DNA from 3 places in the Isoptericola sp. GX10416 genome. Region 3 is predicted to be linked to each of the others. Evidence: riboswitches for the same ligand, from Rfam matches in the RefSeq annotation. Region 3 holds a riboswitch; each other region holds the start of a gene.
What was found. A riboswitch is a leader RNA that binds a small molecule or an ion and turns the genes downstream of it on or off. The one in region 3 is predicted to bind cyclic di-AMP.
Positions count from the first base shown of each region.

Region 1 (4,289 bases), on a different contig from region 3:
ACGGCGCGCACCATGACGTCGACGGCGTCCAGCTCCGTGCCGACGTCCCCGCCGACGAACCGTTGCGCGGTCGTGAACCCGGCGTTGTTGACGAGCAGGCCCACGGGGCGCCGCTCGTCGCCCGGCTCGTCCCCGGTGACGGCGAGCCGCTCGGCGACCCGGGCGACGTCGTCCGGGTCGGACAGGTCGGCGGGCAGGACCTCCACCTGGACCCCGGCGGCGGCGCGGATCTGCCCGGCCACCTGCTCGAGGCGCTCGGTGGTGCGCGCCACGAGCACGAGGTCGTGGCGTGCCGTGGCGAGCTGCCAGGCGAACTCCAGTCCGAGGCCGGCGGTGGCGCCGGTGACGAGCGCGGTTCCCATGAACGCACTCTATGGCCCTAGGGTGCGTGCGTGCGTATCGCCACGTGGAACGTCAACTCCCTGCGGACCCGGCTGGACCGCGTGCTGGCGTTCCTGGAGCGCTCGAGCATCGACGTGCTCGCGCTGCAGGAGACGAAGTGCCGCGACGACCAGCTCCCGGTGGCCCCGTTCGAGGCGGCCGGCTACGAGGTCGCGCACACGGGGTACCACCAGTGGAACGGTGTCGCGATGGTCTCCCGCGTGGGCCTGGAGGACGTCGCGACGTCGTTCGCCGACCAGCCGGCGTTCGGCAAGCCGGGCCAGGAGCCGCGGGTCGAGGCGCGCGCGATCGGCGCGACCTGTGGCGGCGTGCGGCTCTGGTCGCTCTACGTGCCGCACGGGCGTGCGCTGACGGACCCGCACTACGCGTACAAGCTCGCCTGGCTCGACGGGCTGCGCGCGGACGCCGCGGCGTGGCTGCAGGCCGACCCGAGGGCGCAGGTCGGCCTGCTTGGCGACTGGAACGTGATCCCTCGTGACACGGACGTGTGGGACGTGACCGCGTTCGAGGGGCACACGCACGTCTCCGCCCCGGAACGGGCGGCCTTCGCGGCGTTCGAGGAGGCCGGGTACACCGAGGTCACCCGCGAGCACCTGCCGGCCGAGCACACCTACACCTACTGGGACTACCAGCAGCTCGCGTTCCCGCGGAACCGCGGGATGCGCATCGACTTCGCCTACGCCTCGCCGGCGCTGCGCGACCGCGTCACGTCGGTGGCGATCGACCGGGACGAGCGGCGCGGCAAGGGCGCCAGCGACCATGTCCCGGTCGTGCTGGACCTCGCCGGTTGACCGCGGCGCCGGCAGATCGATCGACACGCTCTAGGTTGTTCCCATGACCGACGTTCCCGACCGCTCCGAGGACCCGCTGTTCGTCTCGCCCGGCCCGGGGCCGGCCGGGACGCCAGGCCCGGAGGGAACGCCGGGCCCGGAGGGGACGCCAGGCCCGGGGCACCGCGGGTCCGACGGCGGCACCCCGGCAGGCCGGTCCGCGGCGGTCCACCGGCCGGTCGTGCCCGAGGACCCGGCCGCGTACGGGGCGCGCTGGGGAGCTCCCGGCGGGCCGACGCCGGCCGACCGCGCCGCCGCCCGCCGTCGGGCACGGGTCTGGGTGTTCTCGGTGCTGGCCGTGGTGGTGCTGGTCGTGGCGGTGGCCGCGGGGGGTTCGTGGTGGGCGAACCGGGCGCACGACCGCGCGTGGGAGCCGGTGGCAGCCGACGTCGTCGAGCCGACCTCGGCTCACGCGGTCCAGCTCGTGCTGGGCTCGTGCGTGGCCGACGTCCCGGGCTCGACGTCGGTGGACACGGTCGAGGTGGTCCCGTGCCGGGACGAGCACACGGCGCAGGTGGTGGGGCGGCACGACTCGGCGGCCGACGAGGTGTGGCCGGGCACCGACGTCGTGGTGGCGCGTGCCGCACGCGGGTGCACCCCGGAGCTGCTCGGTGCGGGAGCGAGAGGCTCCGACGACGTGGCCGACCTGACCTGGGTGCTGTGGACTCCCAGCGAGGAGTCGTGGGCCGAGGGCGACCGAGCAGGTCTGTGCGTCGGCGTCTGGCCCGCTCCCCGGACGGGCAGCCTGCTCGAGTGAGCCGGTCCGGCGCGCCCTCACCCTGAGTTGTGAAGGTCTCGGCATGACCTGCGAGAACGGTGCCCCGCAGCCCTCGGATGGTGGCGCTCTCATCGGGCACTCGTGATATATCGGGCGTCGATCCGTCCCTGTGTGGCGAGAAATAGAGCGATTTGCCGTATCGAGGAGGAATGCGCCCGCCGACGCATTTCTTCACACCTTCTCCCCGAGTGGCCCCACAACCCATCGTTATCTGATTGTGATCTGCGAGGAACTCGCCGCTAGCGTGCCCGGGTCGCCCCATGTCCGGGGTGAACGGTCGGGCCGCAAGCCGAGTGCTGCCGGCGGCCCGACATCACCGAACCCACGGCAGCAGCGGGAGAACCACGTTCTTCGGGCGGACTCGTGCCGCCCTCGGGGTTAAGCCGTCTCACGACGGCGGGCCATCACTTCTCGGCCTCATCCGACAGCTCATCTCGCAGGCTGGAGAGGTCGCCATGTCAATGCACCACAGTGCTGCGCGCCCGCAGGGCGCCACCACCGCGCGCATGCCGCGCCTGCGACGCTCGACCGTCGCCATCGCCCTGTCCGCCGCGCTCGCCGGCGGCACCGTCGTCGCCGGAGCCGGGCAATCGTCGGCAGCGCCCTCGCCCTCCGCGGCGACCGTCTCGACGACACACCTGCCGACCGCCGGCCACGGCGTCATCACGGCCAAGAAGTCGAAGCCCGTCGTCAAGGCGTCGGTCTCGCGCAAGACCGCCAAGCAGGGCAAGGGCAAGACCCGCCCCAAGTTCACCGTGCAGGTCACGAAGGGCGGCGACGCCGTGAAGGGCCGCGTCCGGCTCTTCGTCGACGGCAAGAAGGTCAACGTCAAGAAGCTGAACAAGAACGGCATCGTGCGCATGAAGCCGCTCCTGAAGCGCTACGACGTGGGCAAGAACCGGATCCGCCTGACCGTGGTGCCCGCCAGGTCGACCGGGCTGGCCAAGGTCAAGAAGCACCGCACCATCACGCTCAAGGCGAAGCAGAGCCGCGGCGCCAAGGTCGTCAAGGTGGCCAACCGCTACGTCGGCCACCGCTACTCCTACGGCGGCACCAGCCCGTCGTCCGGGTTCGACTGCTCGGGCTTCACCTCGTACGTGTACAAGAAGGCGGTCGGCAAGAAGCTGCCGCGCACGACGTCCGCACAGAAGCGGGCCGGCAAGACGGTCTCGCGGTCCAAGGCCCGCCCCGGCGACATCGTCTACACCCCGGGTCACGTCTCCATCTACGCCGGCAACGGCAGGATCATCGAGTCGGCGCGTCCCGGCGTCGGCGTCGTGAAGCGCAAGATGTGGCAGAACAACCCGACGTTCATCCGCATCTGAACCGTCCGGACGGCACGTCAGGCTGGGCCCGCACTCCCCCGGAGTGCGGGCCCAGCCTGTTCTGCCGCGAGGCCTCCACCAAAAGTCGTAGCCCACGTTCCCCCTCCCGCCAGAAGCGACGACGGCGTCGCCCCGGCCAGTCTGGAGGCACCGCACCGCACCGGCGCGGACACACGAGAGGGGAACACGTGCCCGCCATACAGATCACCGGCCTGCGCAAGTCGTACGGAACGTTCGACGCCGTGCAGGGCGTCGACCTCACGGTCGAGAGCGGACGCGTCGTCGGGCTGCTCGGCCCGAACGGCGCGGGCAAGACCACGACGCTGCACGTCCTGCTCGGCCTCGCCGCGCCCACCGCCGGCGAGGCCCTCGTCCAGGGCCGCCGTCACAGCGACCTCGACGACCCCGCGCGGACCGTCGGCGCGCTCCTCGACGCCGGGGGTCTGCACCCCGGACGCACCGGCCGCGACCACCTGCGCATCCTCGCCCTGGCCGGCGGGATGCCGGCCCGCCGGGTCGACGACGTCCTGGAGATCGTCGGGATGACGCCCGCCGCCGACCGCCGCGTCCGCACCTACTCGCTGGGCATGCGGCAACGTCTGGGCCTCGCCGCGGCACTCCTCGGCGATCCCGGGATCCTCGTCCTCGACGAGCCCGCCAACGGCCTCGACCCGGCAGGTATGCGCTGGCTGCGCGAGATGCTGAGGTCCTTCGCCGACGGCGGTGGCGCCGTCCTGCTCGCCAGCCACGTCCTCGCCGAGGTCACCCAGGTGGCCGACGACGTCGTCGTGGTCGGCCAGGGCCGCGTCATCACCGCGGGCCCGCTCGACGAGCTCGTCCAGGACTCCTCCCTCGAGGACGTCTACCTCGACCTGACCGCCACCACCGCAGGAGTGCGCTGATGTTCCGTGCCGAGATGCTCAAGCTCCGTTCCACCCGCTCTCCCTGGGTCAT
Region 1 is NZ_JBWPVO010000002.1:226,416-230,704, reverse strand. It holds gene ACWAT2_RS04870 (SDR family NAD(P)-dependent oxidoreductase) at 1-362, opposite strand, end outside; gene ACWAT2_RS04865 (exodeoxyribonuclease III) at 393-1,193, shown strand; gene ACWAT2_RS04860 (septum formation family protein) at 1,237-1,989, shown strand; cyclic di-AMP (ydaO/yuaA leader) riboswitch at 2,315-2,464, shown strand; gene ACWAT2_RS04855 (C40 family peptidase) at 2,466-3,335, shown strand; gene ACWAT2_RS04850 (ABC transporter ATP-binding protein) at 3,524-4,237, shown strand; gene ACWAT2_RS04845 (hypothetical protein) at 4,237-4,289, shown strand, end outside.
Region 1: it holds a riboswitch for cyclic di-AMP, as region 3 does, so the genes downstream of both, ACWAT2_RS04855 (C40 family peptidase) here and ACWAT2_RS12735 (C40 family peptidase) in region 3, are expected to answer to the same signal.

Region 2 (4,289 bases), on a different contig from region 3:
CCCGTCCTCGTCGAAGGGCTGACGCGCCTGGAGTACCGCGGCTACGACTCGGCCGGCATCGCCGTCCTCAACCCGCGCTCGAAGGCCAACCCGTCCCGCGTCGTCCGCGCGCAGGGCCGCGTGCGGGACCTCGAGGCCGCGCTGCCCGCGCGCCTCGCCGGCACCACCGGCATCGGCCATACCCGCTGGGCCACCCACGGCGAGCCCAGCGAGCGCAACGCCCACCCGCACACGTCGTTCGACGGCCGCGTCCACGTGGTCCACAACGGGATCATCGACAACTTCGCGACGCTGCGCAGCCGCCTGGCCGACGACGGCGTCGAGCTCACCTCCGACACCGACACCGAGGTGGTCGCCCACCTGGTGGCGCGCGAGCTCGCGACCGGCCTGAGCCTCGAGGACGCGGTGCGTGGCGCCGTCGGGCAGATCGTGGGCACCTACGCCCTCGCCGTGCTCGACGTCCAGACGCCCGAGCGCGTCGTGGTGGCGCGCAACGGCTCGCCGCTGCTGCTCGGCGTGGGCGACGGCGAGATGTTCGTCGCATCGGACCCGGCGGCGATCGTGCGGCACACCAGCCAGGTCGTGCTGCTGGACGACGGCGACTTCGCCACCGTCACCGCGGACGGCTTCCACAGCTTCACCGCCGGCGAGGAGCGGACGGCGCGTGCCGCCGTCACGATCGACCTCACCGTGGAGGAGCTGGAGCTCGGTGGGCACGACCACTTCATGCACAAGGAGATCCACGAGCAGCCGGAGTCGGTGGAGCGGATGCTCACCGGGCGCCTCGACGACCGCTTCGGCACCGCCAAGCTCGCCGGCCTCAACCTCGAGCCGCGGGACCTGCGCCGCTTCGAGCGCGTCAAGGTGCTGGGCTGCGGGTCCGCCTACTACGTCGGCCAGCTCGGGGCCTCGATGATCGAGGACCTGGCGCGCATCCCCGCCGACGCGGAGCCCGCCAGCGAGTTCCGCTACCGCAACCCCATCATCGAGCCGAGCACGCTCTACGTGGTGGTGAGCCAGTCCGGCGAGACGGCCGACACGCTCTTCGCCGTCCGCGAGGTGCAGCGCAAGGGCGGCACCGTCGTCGGCCTCGTCAACGCCGTGGGCTCGTCCATCGCGCGGGAGGTCGACGGCGGCATCTACCTGCACGCCGGACCCGAGGTCGCGGTGGCCTCCACCAAGGCGCTGACGCACATGTCGATCGGGTTCGCGCTGCTGGCGCTCACCCTCGGGCGCGTGCACGACCTGTCGTTCGCCGACGGCCGGCGCATCATCGCCGGGCTGCGGGCGATCCCCGGCCAGATCGCCGAGATCCTCGCCGGCGAGGAGTCGCTCGCCGCCGCGGCCAAGGAGCTCTCGACGGCGCCGAGCCTGTTCTTCGTCGGTCGCGTCCGGGGCTACCCGGTGGCGCGCGAGGGCGCCCAGAAGTTCAAGGAGATCACCTACCGGCACGCCGAGGCGTACCCGACGAGCGAGCTCAAGCACGGCCCCCTCGCTCTCATCAGCCCGGAGCTGCCCTCGGTCGCGATCATCCCGGACGACGACCTCGTCGAGCGGAACATCACCGCGGCCCAGGAGATCCGGGCGCGTGGCGGCGCTGTCGTCGCGATCACGCACCCGGGCGTCGAGCTCGGGAACGCGGCGACGGCGCGCATCGAGGTGCCGCGCAACGAGGTCGAGCTCGACCCGATCCTGCTGACCATCCCCACCCAGCTGCTCGGCTACCACGCGGCCGTGGCGCTGGGCGAGGACGTCGACCGGCCGCGCAACCTCGCGAAGTCCGTCACCGTGGAGTGACGCGACCCGTCACGCGGCGGGGGAGAACTCCCAGTGCCACGGCTCGTAGGGTCCCGCACCGCCCTGGCGTGCCCAGGCCGGGTTGGTCCACCCCGCCGCGGGGCCGTGCTCGGCGAGCCAGGCCCAGCGGTCGCCGGCGTACGACTCCGGGCAGATGTCGACCGCGAGGCCCCAGCCGTGGTTGGAGGTGCCCGGGGTGGCCGCGAGGCCGGGCTTCTGCCCCTTGAGCACCACCTGCTGGTCGTAGCTGCGGTAGCCGTCGGTGATGCACATCTGCTCGCCGAACTGCTCGGTGTACGCGTCGTTCAGCGCGGCGAGAGCGGTCGCGGCGTCGGCGCGCAGGAGCACGGCGCCGGCCCACGGCGCGCAGAGGTCGGCCGTGGAGAGGCGGCCGTTGCTGCCCTGCGGGTCGATGCTCGGGTCGCAGCCCGGCGGCGGGACCTGCTCGTCCGGCGCGGCCGGGGCGGGGTCGGCCGGCACGATCTCGATCGAGTCCCGGTCGACGCGGTCGCCGTCCCGGGACACCTTGGCCTCCCGGTCGACGACGATCGCGACGCCGGACCGGGCGGCCGTGCCGGACCTGGAGGCCGACCGGTCGGAGCGCTCGGCGACCGCCCGTTCGGCGGCGGCGAGGGCCGCGGGATCGAGGGTCGTGGTCCCGGTCCCCTCGGCGTTGGCCTCCTCCGGCAGGACGGCCGGGGCGACGACGGCGGACGCCGTGGCGAGCGCGAGGGCGAACCCGGCGCCGACCTTCCCGGGACGTGGTGCCAGTCGTGCCGCCGGTCGCGGGGTCGTGCGTGAAGCGCGGGAGGCGCGGGGCTGGGGCTCGGCGAAGTGCCGGCCACGGCGTGCGCGGGTGGAGCGGGTCATCGTCATCTCCTGGCGCCTTCGGGGTTAGCTGTCGGATTCGGGTCGGAGACTGACCCGGCCGCCGCGCGCTGCGCGGTCGGCTTCACCCCAAGGACGCCGTGGCGCCCGTCGTTGGTTCCCCCGCCCCGTGTCTGTTTCGGTCGACGACGCACGGTGACAGGGCTCGGCGCCCGTGCGACGTGCCTCGCGGCGTGGCGAGGCATGCAGAAACGTACCGCGCGGAGGCACCGATTGTCACGAACGCGTAACAGCATGTCCGGCGCTGGCATGATCGCGGGTGAGCCCGACGACGAAGGAGACCACGTGGCACCCTCCGAGACGACGACGGAACGTGCGGTCGGGGTGATGCTGCCCCGGGACCTGCCGGCCGGGGACGTCCTCGACTTCGCCCGGCGTGCCGACGCGCACGGCTTCGACGAGCTCTGGGTGGTCGAGGACCTCGGGTTCCGCGGGGGCACGGCGCAGGCGGCGGCGGTCCTCGCGGCGACCGAGCGGATCCGGGTGGGGGTCGGCGTCCTGCCCGCCGCAGCGCGGAACCCGGCGTTCACGGCGATGGAGGTCGCCACCCTGGGCCAGCTCTTCCCGGGCCGGGTCGACGTCGGCCTGGGGCACGGCATGCCGGGCTGGATGCGGTCCGCGGGGGCGTGGCCCAGCAGCCCGCTCACGCTGCTCGAGGAGCACCTGCGCGCTGTCCGCGCGCTGGTGCGGGGTGACGTCGTCGAGCTCGACGGGACCGCTCGCTACGTCGCGCTGGACGGCGTGCGGCTGGAACCCGCCGTCGTCCCCACGACGACCCCCCGCGTGCTGGCGGGCGTGCGGGGGCCGCGGTCCCTCGCGCTGGCCGGGCGGCAGGCGGACGGCACCGTCCTCGCGGAGCCGTGCGCCCCCGCGTACGTCCGGGCCGCGCTCGGCCACGTCGCCGCCGCGGGCCCGCACCGGGTCGTCACCTACGACGTCGCGGCGGTCGACGACGACGCGGCGCGTGCGCGGGACACGGCACGTCCCGGGCTGGAGTGGATCGGGGAGCCCGACTGGGACCCGCACGTCGCGCCGCTGCCGTTCGCCGAGGAGTTCCGGGCGCTGCGCCGCCGAGCGGGTTCGCGGGCAGAGTTCGTCCGGGACCTGCCGGACGAGTGGCTCGACGACCTCGCGCTGGCCGGGACGCCCGCGCAGGTGCAGGGCGGTGTCGCGGCCCGGTGGGACGCCGGGGCGTCCTGCGTGGTCATGATCCCCGTCGGCCCGGACCCGACGGCGGCTCTCGACGCGCTCGCACGGGTGCTCTGAGACCGGGCGTCGACGGGCCGGGGTCGCCTCAGCCCCGCCCCAGGACGCAGAAGTCGTTGCCCTCGATGTCCGCGAGGCAGACCCAGGGCACGTCGCCCTGGCCGACGTCGGCGTCCGTGGCGCCCAGCGACCGCAGCCGCTCCACCTCGGCGGCCTGGGAGTCGCCGGGGTACGGCAGCAGGTCCAGGTGCACGCGGGTCCAGGCGGTCTCCGCGGGCGTGCGGACCAGCTCCAGGTAGGGGCCGACGTCCTGGGGGGCGCGCAGCCGGGCGTGGTCGTCGGAGACCTCGTGGACCTTCCAGCCCGTCGCCTCGCCCCAGAACCGAGCCATGGCGCGC
Region 2 is NZ_JBWPVO010000023.1:13,522-17,810, forward strand. It holds gene glmS (glutamine--fructose-6-phosphate transaminase (isomerizing)) at 1-1,797, shown strand, start outside; gene ACWAT2_RS19000 (M15 family metallopeptidase) at 1,807-2,667, opposite strand; cyclic di-AMP (ydaO/yuaA leader) riboswitch at 2,667-2,819, opposite strand; gene ACWAT2_RS19005 (LLM class flavin-dependent oxidoreductase) at 2,971-3,951, shown strand; gene ACWAT2_RS19010 (VOC family protein) at 3,980-4,289, opposite strand, start outside.
Region 2: it holds a riboswitch for cyclic di-AMP, as region 3 does, so the genes downstream of both, ACWAT2_RS19000 (M15 family metallopeptidase) here and ACWAT2_RS12735 (C40 family peptidase) in region 3, are expected to answer to the same signal.

Region 3 (4,289 bases):
CGGCAGGCTGCCGGTGCGAGGTGCCGAGCACGGGCCGGGCCGGGTCCCCGGCCGCACCCAGAGCCATGACCTGAGCCGTGCGAACCTTCGACGGACCGGAGCCGAACCGGCCGTCCGACGGCAGCAGCGACGAGGGGATCTGCAGGGTCATGAGGGCTCCGTGGCTCGTGGTGTGTCCGTTCGCACGTGCGAGGACGTTCGAACGGTGACGTGTGCGAATAGACTAGGCCCGGGCCTCAAGACGGGAGTGGACGTGACCGACCTGATCGACACCACCGAGATGTACCTCAAGACGATCTACGAGCTCGGTGAGGAGGGCATCACGCCGCTCCGTGCACGGATCGCGGAGCGCCTCGGTCACTCGGGGCCCACGGTCTCGCAGACGATCGCGCGGATGGAGCGGGACGGCCTGGTGATCGTCACGGGCGACCGCCACCTCGAGCTCACGGACGACGGCAGGTCGAAGGCGACCCGCGTCATGCGCAAGCACCGGCTGGCGGAGCGGCTCCTCACCGACGTCATCAAGCTGGACTGGGAGCACGTCCACAACGAGGCGTGCCGCTGGGAGCACGTCATGAGCGACCTCGTCGAACGGCGCCTCGTCACACTCCTCGACCACCCGCACCACGACCCCTACGGCAACCCGATCCCGGGACTGTCCGAGCTGGGCGAGCAGTACGAGGACGTGCCGTTCCTCGACGGCGTGCAGTCGCTGCCGACCTTCCTGCGGGGCGGCTCCGACGAGGTGACGGTCGTGCTGCAGCGCATCGCCGAGCCCGTCCAGGTCGACGACGAGTTCCTCGCACGGCTGGCGAAGGTCGGGCTGCTGCCTGGCACGCGCGTCCAGGCGAGAGCGATCGGCGACTACTACGCCGTGCAGGCCTCGGGCGCCGACGAGGGCCTCGAGCTGCCCGAGGACCTCGCCAAGCACCTGTTCGTCGCGGCGCGCTGAACGCTTCGGGAGCCTCCTGCGGGGGCGCCCGGCGTGCCCGTGATCGGAACGTGACATCGCCAGCCGGGTCGGGTACGGTCGGACACGCTCGCGGGAGATTCCTCCGGCGAGTACCGGGACGGACGCCTAACCCTGCCGCCGTCCTGGTTTCCACGGATGACCGCTGGCAGGAGCGGGGGACCCACTTTCGGGCACCGGAGACGGTGTCCTTGGGGTGAAGTCGTCGAGAGCGCGAGTTCTCGGTGGCCGGGTGTTTTCTCCCACCCGAACCCGACAGCTGACCTCGTAGGCGACAAGGAGAGGTTGAACGTGACTGCTCGCACCACGCGTGGCAAGCACCGTGCCGCACGCCGTCCCGTGCTGGCTGCACCGTCCGCGGCTGCCGGCCGTCGGGCCGCCGTCGTCGCCACCGCCGGCGGCCTGCTCGTCTCGACCATCGGCGGCGCCACCGCGGCGCAGGCCGCTCCGGTCGACAACGACGCGGCGAACAAGCTCAGCACCGTCGACCTCGGCGCGCTGACCGACCAGGCTCGGACGGCCCTCGAGGCGGCCCCTGTGGTCACCGTGGACGCCGACGCCAAGGTCTCCGTCGAGAAGATCACGCCCAAGGTCGCCAAGGCGGCCGAGATCAAGGCGGCACCCGAGCCGGAGCCGGAGCCCGTCCGCGAGGTCGCGCCGTCCCGCTCGGGCGAGCGCACCGCCGTCGAGTCGAGCAGCAGCACCGAGTCGTCGTCGTCCTCCTCGACGGCAGACGCGCCGGCCTCGGCCAACGGGTCGAACATCATCTCGATCGCTTCGCGCTACGTGGGTGTCCCATACGTCTCCGGCGGCACGACGCCGTCCGGCTTCGACTGCTCCGGCTTCACCTCGTACGTCTATGCGCAGGCCGGTATCACGCTGTCCCGCTCCTCCTCGGAGCAGCGCTACGCAGGCACGGTCGTGTCGCGCGCGAACGCTCAGCCGGGTGACCTCATCTGGACCCCGGGCCACATCGGCATCTACGCCGGCGGCAACACCCAGATCGATGCCCCCCGTCCGGGCAAGACGATCCAGTTCCGCAACATCTGGCAGTCGAACCCCACGTTCATCCGCGTGGGCTGACACTCCCGCCACGCCGACCGAGACCCCATCGCGCATCTGCGCGGTGGGGTCTTGTCGCGTCCGGGGCTCCAGGGGGCGCAGGGCGCCCGTCGTCGCTCGTGCGGGGACGTGTCCGGGGAGCGTGAGCGCGGGCGTCTGCGGGGCGTCCAAGGGGTTCCGGAGGTGCGCTGCGGCCTGCGTCGCACATCACCGTGACCTAAACGTGACATGTCCGCTCGGATCCGCTACCGTTTCCACGTCCGGTAGAGCACTCTTCCGGATCCTGATCGGACGCCGAGTCCTGCCACCGGTCAGGGAACCAAGACCGCCGGCAGGAGCGGGGGACCCACTTCCGGGCATCGGAGACGGTGTCCTTGGGGTGAAGCCGCACAGTGCGCAAGTACCGTGCGGCCGGGTGATTTCTCCCACCCGAACCCGACAGCTGACCTCGTAGGCGACAGGAGAGGGAACACGTGAACGCACCATCCAGGACGCGCGGCAAGCACCGTGCCGCACGCCGTCCGATGCTGGCTGCGCCGTCCGCGGCTGCCGGCCGTCGGGCCGCCGTCGTGGCCACCGCTGGTGGCCTGCTCGTCTCGACCATCGGTGGCGCCACCGCAGCACAGGCCGCCCCGGTCGACAACGACGCGGCCAACAAGCTCAGCACCGTTGACCTCGGCGCGCTGACCGACCAGGCTCGCACGGCCCTCGAGGCGGCCCCCGTCGTCACCGTGGACGCCGAGGCCAAGGTCTCCGTCGAGAAGATCACGCCCAAGGTCGCCAAGGCGGCCGAGATCAAGGCGGCACCCGAGCCGGAGCCGGAGCCCGTCCGCGAGGTCGCGCCGTCCCGCTCGTCCGAGCGCACCGCCGTCGACACCAGCACGACGAGCGCCGACACCTCGGCTGCGAGCACTGAGTCCGCAGCGGCCCCCGCCGCGGACGGCTCGCGCGGCTCGCAGGTCGCCTCGATCGCCGCCCGGTACATCGGCACCAAGTACGTGGTCGGTGGCGCCTCGCCGTCCGGGTTCGACTGCTCGGGCCTGGTGACCTACGCCTACGCCCAGGTCGGCGTGACGTCGCTGCCGCGTTCGTCCAGCCAGATCCGTAGCTCGTCCGCCACCACCGTGGTGTCGCGCGCCGAGGCGCAGCCCGGTGACCTCATCTGGTCGCCCGGTCACATCTCGATCTACATCGGCAACGGCCAGCAGATCGAGGCCACGCGCCCGGGCGGATGGACGGTCCGCCAGAGCAGCCTGTGGCAGTCCAGCCCGGTGTTCCTGCGAGTCACCGGCTGAGGCTGCTGCCGAGCAGGACCCTCGACGCCCCGACGTTCCCCGTGGACGTCGGGGCGTCGTGCGTCCTCTTTGCTACACCTTGCGGGCGTCTTTCGTTACCCTTGAAGCAAGGTGGCTCCGGACGGTGAGGTCCGGACATGACGGGAGGCGCGACATGACACGTCCAGAGGTCGTCCTAGTGGGAGTCGACGGCTCGACCGCGAGCCTGCACGCCCTGGACTGGGCCGCGGCGTACGCCCAGCGGGTCGGATGGGGGCTGCACATCGTGTGCAGCTACTCGCTGCCCTCCTTCACGGCGGCGTCGCTCGACGGCGGATACGCGGCACTCGACGACACGGCGATCGCCGAAGGTGCCAAGGCAGTGCTCGCGGAGGCCGAGGCGCGGGTCGCACCGCTCGGCGTCCCGGTGCAGGGCACGGTCGCCACGGGGGACGCGGCGGGTGTGCTCGTCGAGATGTCGTCCGAGCACTCGCTCGCCGTGGTGGGCACCCGCGGCCGTGGCGGTTTCACGGAGCGTCTGCTCGGCACCGTGTCGTCGGCGCTGCCGGCGCACGCGCACTGCCCGACGGTCGTGGTCCCGCACCGTGAGGGTGCCGACGACCCGCGGCGCCGCGACGGTGACACCGTCCACGAGGTCAGCCGGATCGTCGTCGGCGTCGACGGTTCGCCGACGTCCGAGGTCGCACTGCGGTACGCCGTCGACCAGGCGAAGTCGTGGGATGCCGAGCTGGTCGCAGTCGCCGGCGTGCCGCTCGGGTCGGGCGCCGGGGTGCTCGCCTGGCTGCCGTCCCAGATCGATCACGAGCAGGTGCTCGCGGACGTGGAGGCGGGGCTGGACGTGATCGTCGACCAGATCCAGGCGGAGCATCCGGGCCTCACGATCAAGCGCCACGTGCTGGACGGGTCGGGGGCCGAGCTGCTCACCGAGTTCTCGTCGGCGGCCGACCTCGTCGTGGTCGGCT
Region 3 is NZ_JBWPVO010000008.1:62,695-66,983, forward strand. It holds gene serC (phosphoserine transaminase) at 1-151, opposite strand, end outside; gene ACWAT2_RS12725 (iron-dependent transcriptional repressor DtxR) at 254-952, shown strand; cyclic di-AMP (ydaO/yuaA leader) riboswitch at 1,104-1,259, shown strand; gene ACWAT2_RS12730 (C40 family peptidase) at 1,262-2,053, shown strand; cyclic di-AMP (ydaO/yuaA leader) riboswitch at 2,315-2,505, shown strand; gene ACWAT2_RS12735 (C40 family peptidase) at 2,506-3,327, shown strand; gene ACWAT2_RS12740 (universal stress protein) at 3,482-4,289, shown strand, end outside.